4 regions of the Brucella sp. TWI432 genome follow, and region 3 is predicted to be linked to each of the others. Evidence: predicted binding sites of a transcription regulator. Region 3 holds the regulator's gene; each other region holds the start of a gene.

Region 1 (3,146 bases), on a different contig from region 3:
GCTCCTCAGAACCTGGACCCGTTGCCTGCAGAACGACATCGTCGACCGCGTGAACGCCGCTATCATCTTCTTTCGGGATGTTGCCCTGAACAAAGACTGCGCCCGGAACGTCCTTATAGGCTTCATTGGCTACATATTCGCCCTTCTCGTTCTTAACAGCAGGCACGAAAGCGCCATCCATTTTTGGACGGAAGGTTTCATAATGATCCGGGCCATTGTTGGCCGAAAGGAACAGACGACGCGACACGTCGATACGATCCGGGTAACCGTCGCCATTGGTGTCTTCGTAATTCGGGAATCCGGCGGCATCATAAGTGCCGACCTTTTCGCGCATTTCATCCCCCGGCTTTTCATCATCGACCGTACCGATGATCGCAACGCCATGGGTATGATCGCCGGTGACAATGATCAGCGTATCCGGATTCTTTTCAGCAAATTCACGGGCAACCCCAACAGCCTTGTCGAACTCAATGGTTTCGACCAGTGCGCGGTCCCAATCCAGCGGATGACTCATCTTATCCACCGACGCAGCTTCAACCATCAGGAAGAATCCTTCCGGATTTTTGGAGAGCTTTTCGAGAGCAGTCTTGGTCATTTCCACAAGACCCGGCTGGTTCGGGAATTTGTCAACCGTGCCCTTCTTGAGGAATTCACGATCAAGCGTCACATCGAGGTTGCCAGTATGGAAAAGACCGAGCAACTTATCCTGATTGGACGTACCCGATGCAGCAAGCTCATCCTTGCTTGTGACCAGCGCGTAACCGGCATCCTTGAACAACTGGATATAGTCCTTGTCGTCCTTGCGCTTGGAACCCGGAACATCCTTGGCGAGGAAATAAGCCGACCCACCACCCAAAAGCACGTCCGGCTTCACATTATACATCATGCCGACAATATCAGCCTTGTCGGAACGCTTGCGTGTGTGTGCAACCAATGCTGCAGGCGTGGCGTCCTCAAGTTCGGCTGTTGAAACAATGCCAATCGACTTTTTGGTTTCGCGCCGCAGAGCCTCTGCAATGGTTTCGACCTTTGGATCGTCCTGGGTATCAGGCGTGCGGTCAGCATAAACGCCAAGTGCATTCACGCGTGACTTATGCCCCGTCATATAAGCCGACATGGTGTTGGCACTGTCAGTTGCAATCGAATGGGTGGACGATGTGCCAATGAAAGCGACTGGCGGAATATCATCCATGTTGAGGCGGCCATTGGCCTTCCCCTCAGTCATGCCCTTCGACATAATACGGGCACCGGTACGGTGAGCAACCGAGAGACCGTCAGCAAGCAGGAAGATAATATTCTTCGCCTTGGCTTCCTTGCCGGTCGAGTAAACATCCCAGTTGACAGACCTGGTTTCATCACCGGCGGAAACTTCAACCTTATAATCGCCAGCCTTGCCGATCGTCAGGCCACGAAGAATAAGCGCAGAACCCAGAACCTTATCTTCAGCCCCCTTTTCTTCAGCGGTAAAGTCGGCTTTGCTGCCGAATACAGCTTCGTAGTCCTGACCATTGACGGTAACTTTCACGTCCTCGGGCTTCACGACCTTATCGAACTCAACCTTGAAATCGAAAGGCGAATTAACAAGGATTGTCGCCCGGTCAATCGGGTAGACGGTTGCAGCGCCAGCCGCTGTCGTCAGCATGGTTGCGGAGGCAAGAGAGAGAAGCAGTCTGCGCATATCAAGAATCTCCACTGTGTAAAGCGTGTGGAGACGCTGATAAGAAAAATAGATGACACTGGTATAACAGTCGGGCCGTTTAGGCTCAGGACTCATCAACTAAAGCGATTGCGGCAGCATTCTGTGAAAGCCATTCATTTTATTTGATAAAGCAATTAAATCCGCAATATCGCCATTCAGGCTGAGTTCACTATTTAACAGCTAACGATTGTGTGAAGCTGTCGTACTTTGCTCTAAATTAGCAAATATCGATGGTAGCCATCAAGGGACATCACCCAAAGGTGATGTCCGCAATATCCGCCTTTGATAGAGCGGTCTCGGGACAAGCAGAAGCTTCCGAAGCTGCCGCTCTATTTTATTGAATTCTACGCATTTCCTAATGTGAAATCGGCTCACGCTTTTGCTGGAAATGCTCTAAGGAGCTGCGACATGTCTATTCGTTCGAAGCGCTTGATGCTTCTTGCAACGGTCGTCTTACCGGCACTCACAGTATCTATGATTACGCAGCCTGCGCGCGCGGAAACGCCTAATGCACCGATATTGCTTGCGCAAGATAGCAGCGACCAGCCATCAGACGATCAGGGCCTGCAACAACAGCAGGAAGAAGAGCTCAGACGCGCTCAAGAAGAGGCGCGCCGTGCAGCCGAAGAGCAGCAACGTGCGGCGGAGGAAGAAAGCCGCCGTCAGGCAGAGGAACAGCAAAGAGCCGCTCAGGAAGAAGCCGACCGTCAGGCGCAGGAGCAGCAGCGTGCCTCCGAGCAGGCTCAGCGCGAAGCCGCAGAGCAACAGCGGGCAGCTGAACAGCAGCGCTTGAACGAAGAGGAATTGCGCAAGCAGGCCGAGCAGGCGCGTCAGCAAGCTGAAGAACAGCAGCGTGCCGCAGAAGAGGAAATGCGGCGCCGCGCCGATGAAGCGCAAGAGGCCGCACAGGAAGAAGCCAAAAAGCAAGCGCGCGAACAAGAAAAGGCCGTGGAAGAAGCAAAGCGTCAAGCTGCGGAACAGCTGGCCAATGAAGAACAGCAGAAGGCTATCGAGGAGCAGGCCCGCCAAAAGGCTGCTGAAGAAGCAGCAAAACAGGAGGCGGAGAAGCAGCGTTCTGTTGAAACACCGCCCGCACCTGTTGATACTCATGAGCCGGACGCGCCTGTTCGTGAACCAGAGACGAATCCCGAACCGCCCGCACAGTCAGCAGCGCCCGATGAGAACAATCAGGCAGCACCAGAGCAGCGAGCACCGGCGGAAGTGCCAGTGAAAACTCCGACCGAGCAACCAGTCGAACAGCCACGTGCGCAGCAGCAGGACCAACCAGCCGCCCCCACAGAGGCAATCGTTGATCCGCGCACCAATGCGGACAATCAGGAAATAGCCAAAGATCCCGCAAAGACCGACGACACTGTGGTTCTTCCGATCGAAAATGGTGCGGCGATCCTTGACAGCTACAAAGACGCTGACAATCGCGGTGGGCGTC
Region 2 (3,146 bases), on a different contig from region 3:
ATGGCTACAAACGCAGTCAGAAGATTGAAGACAATCGTGACCTGAACGGAATGCAGGTAATTGGGGTCGGATAACACATTCGTAAAATTGGCAAGTCCAACGAATGTGGATTTCAATCCGAACGCGTCTTCGCGCATGAAGGATTGATAAATTGCCTGACTGGCTGGCCAGAAGAAGAAGATCACAGTCAATATGATCTGCGGGGCCAGCAGGAAAAAGGGTAAGACTTTGTTTGGAAACGTGACTTTCTGCACGGGGAGTTTCCTTGCGGATAGCAATACCGCCAACCCTAATGGGCCGGCGGTATGCTTTATTTCATCATATTATTATTGTGCGGCGGCAATCGCTTCGTTTGCGCGTTTTACGGCGTTATCGAGAGCCGTTTTTGCATCCTGCTTGCCACCAAGCATTGCTTCGTATTCTTCATTCAGAATATCGCGAACCTGCGGCAGGTTGACGAGGCGGACACCTTTGGAATTTTCCGTCGGTGCTTTACCCATCATCTGAAGGATTGGCGTTTCACGGCCCGGATTTTTTTCATAAAAATCCGAGTTTTTGGTTGCTTCATAAGCAGCCATCGTCACAGGCAGATAGCCGGACTTTTCATGCAATTTCTGCTGAGTTTTGGTCTGCGAAAGGAAGTTGAAAAATTGTGCGATGCCTTTGTACTGATCGTCGCTGAGACCTGCGAAGACCCAGAGGCTTGCGCCACCCGGAATAGTGTTCTGCGGGCCATGGCCTTCATAATAAGGCAACTGACCGATGCCGTAATTCATGCCAGATTTCACCACATCGCCAAGTCCGCCCGAAGATTCAGTCAGCATTGCGCATTCACCCGAGGTAAAAAGCTGCTTTGCTTCAGATGTACGGCCGCCGTAACGGAAGGTGCCGTCCTTGGCAAGATCGGCAATTGCCTGAAAATGTTCAACGAAAAGTGGTTCGTTGATCTTGAGTTCCACATTCGTGCCTGCAAGGCCATTTTCGTTGGTGCCGTAGGAAATATTATTCCATGCAGCAAAGTTTTCGGTCTGAATCCATGTCAGCCATGTCGAGGTAAAGCCACAGGCCGATGCGCCGCTTGCCTTGATCTTTTTGGCTGCTTCAAAAACTTCTGGCCATGTCTTTGGCGGGTTGTTTTCGTCAAGGCCAGCTTTCTTGAAAGTGTCCTTGTTATAATAGAGGATCGGCGAAGAAGAGTTATAAGGGAAAGACAGCATGGTGCCGTCTGGCTTCGAATAATAAGCCACGATACCCGGCAAATATTGTGACTTGTCGAACTTATAGCCACCTTTTTCGAGCACTTCTGCTGCTGGAACCACCGCGCCTTCAGCAGCCATCATAACACCGCTACCGGCATCGAAGACCTGAATGATTGCAGGCGGCTGCTTGGAGCGGAATGCAGCAATGCCTGCATTCAGCGTTTCAGGATAGCTGCCCTTATAGACTGGAACGATCTTGTATTCGCTCTGGCTTTCGTTGAACTCTTTGGAAAGCTCATTGACCATTTCATTGTTTGCACCGGTCATGCCATGCCACCATGACAGTTCTGTCTGGGCAAAAGCCTGCGAGCCAAGTGTGAACGCAAGAGCGCCGGTCAGCGCCGAAGTCGTAATCAGACGGGTAAACATATTTCCTCCTCAGGAAATGAGGTTTCGTGAGCATCAAGAACGGATTCGATCCGGCCTCTGGGTGTCGGAACCTGCATTATCGTTATTACACTTATATGACTTCAATTTTCATTGAACAACTTTTAACTCCCGAAAACAGAATAAATCCGAAAATTTTATTTGTTGAAAGGAAAAAAAACGAAAACGAATTGATAACATTGGGGAGAAAGTGTGGATAGAGGCGTTTTTCCTGATGATTGCCTGACGATTGATTGCGACTCTTTAGCGATGAGGCCTTCACGATGAAATCTTTATGGTTTAGATGGGCCCAAATTTCTGTGCATCATTTTGCAGGTTTTATTCCGTAAAACGTGCAACGCAGCGGCGGAAATGCGGACCGATTTTTAAGAAAAGTGCATTGGAACGTTTTATCGTTCCCGAAATTCGCAGGCGGAGTTTTTATGTCCATCAAAGCAGACTGGAATGCAGCCTCTTTATCTGCAAAGATTTATTCCAGAACATGGGACAAAAATGAGCCAGGCGGAGTCATTATCGGGTTTGATCTGAACGGCACGAAGTTCGCTTATGCCGGAGGTCTGGAAAGTCTCGCGACAGGTATTCCATTTACCGCCAACACCGTTATTCGCTACGCATCGATCACAAAGCATATGTTTTGCGCAATGGTGCTGCGCCATAGAGATATCATTGATTTTAATGACAGGCTTGGCGATCATCTCCCAGAGTTGCAAAGCCCGTTGGCGGACGTTTCAATCGGTCGCGCTTTGGATATGACATCTGGTTTACCGGATGTGCGGGAGTGTTTGACATTATTGGGCCTGTCGGTTGATACGCATACGGGTGCTGAAAGCCTGATCGAGTTTCTATCGTCTATGACGCGGTTGAATTTCGCGGACGGGACTGAAGTTTCCTATTCCAATACCGGGTATCGACTGGTTGAAGCCGCTTTTGAGCGGAAGGGTCTGTTTTTCAAAGATTTTGTACGCTCCGAGATCGGTCTTCCTCTCAATATATTTATGGATGCACCTGACTGCTGGGCAGATCCGGTCAAAGGACTGGTCCCAGGCTATTGGAAGTCCGGCGAAAAATGGCAGCAGAGCCATGCTGGCCTTCAACTCTCTGCGTCTGGAAGTGTGGCAGGCAGTGGTATGGCGCTCACGAAATGGACGCAGGCTCTTTTGGCCGGTGAGGGTGCGTTGAGCGGGCTGCTTTCGGCACTTTCCGCGGGGCATTTTTTAAATGATGGCCGCCCGACAGGTTATGGCCTTGGTCTGCGTTGGAACGAAATTGGTGGCAAGCATTTTGTCGGCCATGGCGGATCGCATCCGGGCTATAAAAGTTATTTTCTCCTCGATCCTGCCGAAAAAACAGGAATCATCGTTGTTTGCAATCGGGAAGATGCAGACACATACACAATCGCTCGCGACTGTATGGCTGCTCTTAATGGGCTTTCGCTTCCTGAAAAGACGTCTGCTATCCCCGATGGACTGTATGTCGCTGATACGGGGCCATTCTGGCTTG
Region 3 (3,146 bases):
GAAAAACGCACCCAGGACTATATCACCGGTCGTTTTGGCTAAGGAATATTTCAGCAAAAGCGAGAGCCGGTTCGGTTCCGCTTCCCTGCCACCTTTACTTTGAGGTCTATTATGGCGTCCCAGCACACCGTTAGCGCATATGACGAAGAACTTCAGTTCCTGACCCACAAGATTGCGGAAATGGGCGGTCATGCCGAACGCATGGTCGAGCAGTCCGTTGCAGCGATTGTCAATGCCGACAACGCGCTGGCACAGCGCGTCATTTCCGATGATCTTATTCTCGATGCCAGCGAACGCGAGATCGACGACAAGGCTGTGATGATCATTGCCAAGCGCCAGCCAATGGCGGTGGATCTGCGCGAAATCATCGGCTCAATCCGCATCTCTGCCGATCTGGAGCGCGTGGGCGATCTGGGCAAGAATATTGCCAAGCGTGTTGCCGCCGTTTCGGAATCGCGCCAGCCGGGCAAGCTTTATCGCGGCCTCGAAACCCTGGCTGAACTGGCGCTCACGCAGCTCAAAGACGTGCTTGATGCCTATGCAACGCGTTCGGTCCAGCAGATCAATATCGTGCGTGATCGCGATGACGAAATTGACGCGATGTACACCTCGCTGTTCCGCGAATTGCTGACTTATATGATGGAAGATCCGCGCAACATTTCTGCCTGCACGCATCTTCTGTTCTGCGCCAAAAATATCGAGCGCATTGGCGATCATGCGACCAATATTGCGGAGACGGTCTATTATATCGTGACTGGCCTGCAAATGCCTGCGGAACGCCCGAAAGAAGATCTGAGCCACGGCATTGTCGTGGATGAGGCGCGTAAACCCTGAAAACGTGGCTTGCCGTAGCAGTGCGACGAGCCATTTCAAATATGTATGAAGGCGCGGCGGCACGCGGTCGAACGGGGGAATTGCATTTGTCGCTACGCTTAACCCGATAGGAAACTCTGCATGTCACAGGCACCCAAGATTGCTGTGGTCGAAGACGAAGAAGCGCTGAGCGTGCTGTTGCGCTATAATCTCGAAGCCGAAGGCTACCACGTCGATACAATATTGCGTGGCGATGAAGCCGAGATTGCACTGCGTGAAAACGTACCGGATCTGCTTATTCTTGATTGGATGCTGCCGGGCGTATCCGGCATTGAACTGTGCCGCCGTCTGCGCCAGTGGCCAGAGACGGAGCGCCTGCCGGTCATCATGTTGACGGCGCGCGGCGAAGAAAGCGAACGCGTTCGGGGCTTGAGTGTGGGTGCCGATGATTATGTGGTGAAGCCTTTTTCGACACCGGAACTGCTCGCCCGCGTTAAAGCCATGCTGCGCCGCGCCAATCCAAGCGTGCTTTCGCATGTGCTGAAAGTCGGAGAGCTTGTGCTCGACCGTCAGCAGCATCGCGTCTATCGAAAGGAAAAAGAAATCCGCCTGGGGCCGACAGAGTTTCGTCTGCTCGAATATTTCATGATGTCGCCGGGCCGCGTCTTCTCGCGCAGTCAGCTGCTGGATGGTGTCTGGGGACCGGATATTTATGTCGATGACCGCACGGTGGATGTGCATGTCGGACGTCTGCGCAAGGCCATTAATCTCGGTCGCGCGCTTGATCCGATCCGCACGGTGCGCGGCGCGGGCTATTCCTTTGGATAGCCGTTCAGGCATCCTCAAATGTGTATATTGGCATCTCGCTGCTTGAAAAAAGCGGCGAGATTTTTGTTTGGTGAGAGGCTTTCTGCCTCACCCATAACAACAGCCGATTCGGAAATTATGGCCTTTGGCAGCGCCGGAATGGCCCTTCTCACGCGATATTACAGTTTTGTCGATAAAGTTGAAGGCGCTTATTTGGCGTGGTGAAAACAGCGTTTTCGACGTGCTTTTTTGGCCCAAAATTCCGATTGCTAAAAACTTGAAAGAAAATGGGAATTGGGGCGCTGATGTGACTTGTCTGTAACCAGATTGAATCGCGTTAAATCAATACCTTATAAGAATTGACGGGTCTCATTAAGGATTTATTAATATATTTGAAGGGTTTGCAGCAAAATTCAAGCTTATGATTCAAGTTGATTTCATCATCATCCTGTTGGTGACGTGGATTTTGAAATTTGACCCTTTGCCTTTTTTTGGCCTAAAAATTCAAAAACCTTGTAGTCGATGCGTAACTGCAAAACAGTCGATTTTTGATTTTCGTTCTATTTGGCTTTGCATCATAGCCGGTTTTGCAAGCGCCTATGCGGCGCGTATGACAGGCTGGATCAGGTAAGGGGTCTAATTATGAGATTTGTCCGTTGACGCGCGCTGGTAAATGGAAATGGCCTGTTGTTATCGGGTTGCTCGTAGCACCGTTTTTGGTGACGGGCTGCACGACGACAGGCGGAACAACCAAGGCCAAGACGGAAAAGACAGCGGCAACCAGCCACGTCAAGACCGTCAATGGCGTTAAGACTTTCACCTACACTGCCAGAGACCGCGAGTGCCTTGAGCGCGCGATGTTCTTTGAATCAAACCGCTCAAGCCCGGATGGTTTGATGGCTGTCGGTACAGTTGTGATGAACCGCCTTGCATCGGGCAGCTATCCCGACACAATCTGTGGCGTTGTGGGGCAGAAAAACCAGTTTGCGCCCGGTGTTTTGAGCCGCAAGATGAATTCCAAGGCAATGCCGGATGTTGAGGCCGCAGCCGATGCCGTTCTCAAGGGCAAGCGTCATCCAAAGCTGAAAAACGCGATGTTCTTCCACACGGCGGGCCTCAAGTTCCCCTATCGCAACATGCATTATGTGCTGGTTGCAGGCGGAAACTCTTTCTATGAAAAGCGTGGCCGCGATGGTGCGTTGGAGAATCCTGTTCCGCAGATACCTTACAATTTGGCCTATGTATCAACACCACAGTCGCCTTCCATGCCCGATGGCCCGTTCTATAACGTGACATCGCAGCAGGATGTTCCTGTTCCGCAGGCGCAGCCAACTGTTCAGGTTGCTCTGGCCGAAGCAGCTAACAGCGTTGAAGCGCGGCAGAATGATGGTTCGGGCCCACAGGCTCGTGGCAACCGGCTCGCGACCCTTCCTGTGAAGCCAGCTGAAAAGCCGGCTGTGATGCAGGTGGCAAGCTATCAGCCGACATTTGATGAAACGGCGCCAAACGTTCAAAATGTGTCACTT
Region 4 (3,146 bases), 210 kb from region 3:
TTTGTCGCGCGCGAAGAGCGCCGCGGCAGTTTCTACGACATAATCCTGCTTGATCCGCCCGCCTATGGCCGTGGGCCGAACGGCGAAGTCTGGCAGTTGTTCGAACATCTACCTGCCATGGTCGATACCTGCCGTTCCATTCTCACGCCAAACGCGCTGGCCGTCATTCTGACTGCCTATTCGATCCGCGCTTCCTTCTTCGCCATTCATGAACTGGTGCGCGACCGTTTTACCGGCCTTGGCGGGACGGTCGAATCGGGCGAACTTATTCTTCGTGAACGTGCGAGCCAACGCGCACTTTCCACCTCCATGTTCAGCCGCTGGGTAGCAAAATGAGCCGAAACGACGATTTCTCCAAAAGCGGCAATATGCATTCAAGTCCTCGCGTGGGACAGGTGAAGGAAGTCACCAGCCTCACCAATCCGGTTGTCAAAGACCTGCGCTCGCTGGCGCTGAAAAAATTTCGCGACCAGCAGGGCGTGTTTCTGGCTGAAGGTCTGAAGCTGGTGATTGATGCCTTTGAACAGGACTGGCGCATCAAGACACTGGTGTTTGCCAAGTCCGGCAAAGGCAACAAGATGGTTGAGCAGGTTGCAGCGCGTACCTTTGCGAAGGGCGGACTGGTGCTCGAAGTGACCGAAAAGATCATGGCTGCTATCACGCGGCGCGATAATCCGCAGATGGTGGTTGGTGTTTTCGAGCAGCAATATCAGCAGCTTGCAAACCTCAGGCCAAAAGGCGACGATGTTTACATCGCGCTCGACCGTGTGCGTGATCCCGGCAATCTCGGCACTGTTATCCGCACAGCTGACGCGGTCGGTGCCAAGGGCATCATCCTGATTGGTGATACCACTGATCCCTATTCGCTTGAAACCGTGCGCGCCACGATGGGCTCGGTCTTCTCAATGCCGCTCTATAAGACAACGGAAACTGAGTTTCTCAGCTGGCGCAAAGGCTTTTCGGGCCTCCTCGTTGGCACCCATCTCAAAGGTGCTGTCGATTATCGCACCATCCCTTATGCCAAAAAGCCGGTCATTCTGATGATGGGCAATGAACAGCAGGGTCTACCGGACACACTTGCTGAGAGCTGCGACAAGCTTGCACGCATCCCACAGGCAGGCCGCGCAGATTCGCTCAATCTGGCGATTGCCACGGGTGTCATGCTTTATGAAATTCGCCGCGAGGCGCTCACGCTTGATGAAAGGGTCAGCGGATGAAGCGTCATGCGGTTTTGTCGTCGTTTCTCGTTGTCATCATCGCAGTCCTGATCGATCAGGGCGTCAAATATCTTGTCGAAACCCGCATGGGCTATGGGCAACAGATTGACCTGCTGCCGTTTCTTGCGCTGTTTCGCACGCACAATGAAGGCATCGCGTTTTCGATGCTGGCATGGCTGCATGACTGGGGACTGGTCGCAATCACCGCAGCCGTCATTGTTTTCGTGCTTTACCTCTGGTGGACCAATCCGGCCAACCGGGTCTTTGCGCGTTATGGCTTTGCGCTTGTGGTGGGTGGCGCGATCGGGAACCTGATCGACCGCGTCATGCATGGCTATGTCGTGGATTACATTCTCTTCCACCTGCCGACATGGTCGTTTGCCGTCTTCAATCTTGCGGATGCTTTCATTACCATCGGCGCGGGCCTGATCATTCTCGAAGAGTTTCTTGGATGGCGGCGTGAAAGAAAGGCAGCGAGATAGGCTCTTTCTTGCACGCAAAGCGCAGCACTTGATCCAAATGACCCTTTGTCATAGTTTGAATTTCAAATTTAACAATTTTTTGAAGGGGATAAGCGCCACTCACAGCGATTGACACATTGGTGACACGCTTCTGTCATCCTCACGTAGCACTGACACTCTATTGCTATGGCGAGAATGAAACAAATCATCCGTTGCCACTGCAAACCATTCAGGAATGCGTGAATAACAGGATCAGGAGCGAATCATCATGTCAACACTGCTTGGAATGAGCCAGCAAATCATCGATGATACGATCATGTCGGGTATAGAAGCACAGCAGGCACTTTTTGAAACCAATGGTGACCCCATTGTATTGGGACGCATTGGTTCACTTGAAGTACGACTTGCAAACTCCCGCGAAGCGATTGAAGCTGCGCAGGAATTGCGGTTTCGTGTCTTCTTCGAAGAGATGGGCGCCCGCAAGGAAACCATTGAAGAAGTTGAATTGAGAGACGCCGACCGGTTCGATGCCATTTGCGATCATCTTCTGGTTTATGACACTGCCCTGCCTGTGCCTGAGCACAAGCAGATCGTCGGCACCTATCGCCTGATGCGCAGCGATCAGGCTGAAAAGTCACTCGGCTTCTATTCAGCCGACGAATATGACGTGCAGCGTCTTGCACTGTCGCGTCCCGACCTCAAGCTTCTCGAACTTGGACGCTCCTGCGTTAAAGCGGAATATCGTTCCAAGCGCACGGTTGAGTTGCTCTGGCAGGGTGCGTGGGCCTATTGCCGTCGCCATTCGATTGATGTGATGTTTGGTTGTGCATCGTTCCATGGTGCCGTGCCTGCCGCACATGCGCTGGGGCTTTCGTTCCTTTACCAGAATTGCCGTGCGACGCCGGATTGGGATGTGCGCGCGCTCCCCCATCGCTATCAGCCGATGGATCTAATGCCAAAGGAAGCGATCAACACCAAGGTAGCACTCTTCTCGATGCCACCGCTGGTGAAAGGCTACTTACGCCTTGGTGCGATGATTGGTGATGGCGCAGTGATTGATGAGGCTTTCGGCACCACGGATGTTTTCATCATCCTGCCGATCGAGCGCATTTCCAGCCGCTACATTACTTATTACGGCGCGGACGCTAACCGCTTTGTATAAAAGAAAAGGCGAAGCACCAGCTTCGCCTTTTTGATTTTACGCCCTGCCTGAAAGCTCTTTAAGCTTATAGATCAGCTCAAGCGCTTCACGCGGCGTCAGCTCGTCGGGGCTGATTTCAGCGACGGCTTTGGCGAGTTCACTGTCTTTTGTGGCTGCCTGCGGCTTGGGTTTTTCCTGTTGCAGAACAACAGAAAACAGCGGCAGATCATCAATCAGCTTGTCAGCCTTGCCGGATGTTTCGCCTGCTTCCAGCTGATGCAGCACATCGCGCGCACGATTGACCACCGCTTCCGGCAGACCGGCAAG

What was found. The regulator PhoB, encoded in region 3, activates phosphate uptake and scavenging genes when phosphate is short. The targets are predictions, from matches to a motif close to TGTCATNNANCTGTCAT.
Region 1: ABE527_RS09735 (alkaline phosphatase) is a predicted target of PhoB. The motif match lies at 1,731-1,747, and genes of this name have one in related genera.
Region 2: ugpB (sn-glycerol-3-phosphate ABC transporter substrate-binding protein UgpB) is a predicted target of PhoB. The motif match lies at 1,713-1,729, and genes of this name have one in related genera.
Region 4: olsB (l-ornithine N(alpha)-acyltransferase) is a predicted target of PhoB. The motif match lies at 1,808-1,824, and genes of this name have one in related genera.

Annotation. Positions count from the first base shown of each region.
Region 1 is NZ_JBDJNL010000005.1:3,822-6,967, forward strand. Features, by position in the region: gene ABE527_RS09735 (alkaline phosphatase) at 1-1,678, opposite strand, end outside; gene ABE527_RS09740 (OmpA family protein) at 2,108-3,146, shown strand, end outside.
Region 2 is NZ_JBDJNL010000004.1:75,898-79,043, reverse strand. Features, by position in the region: gene ugpA (sn-glycerol-3-phosphate ABC transporter permease UgpA) at 1-254, opposite strand, end outside; gene ugpB (sn-glycerol-3-phosphate ABC transporter substrate-binding protein UgpB) at 327-1,628, opposite strand; gene ABE527_RS09080 (serine hydrolase domain-containing protein) at 2,069-3,146, shown strand, end outside.
Region 3 is NZ_JBDJNL010000001.1:98,024-101,169, forward strand. Features, by position in the region: gene pstB (phosphate ABC transporter ATP-binding protein PstB) at 1-42, shown strand, start outside; gene phoU (phosphate signaling complex protein PhoU) at 112-834, shown strand; gene phoB (phosphate regulon transcriptional regulator PhoB) at 955-1,641, shown strand; gene ABE527_RS00475 (cell wall hydrolase) at 2,277-3,146, shown strand, end outside.
Region 4 is NZ_JBDJNL010000001.1:303,530-306,675, reverse strand. Features, by position in the region: gene ABE527_RS01400 (RsmD family RNA methyltransferase) at 1-336, shown strand, start outside; gene ABE527_RS01395 (TrmH family RNA methyltransferase) at 333-1,217, shown strand; gene lspA (signal peptidase II) at 1,214-1,699, shown strand; gene olsB (l-ornithine N(alpha)-acyltransferase) at 1,947-2,840, shown strand; gene mutS (DNA mismatch repair protein MutS) at 2,877-3,146, opposite strand, start outside.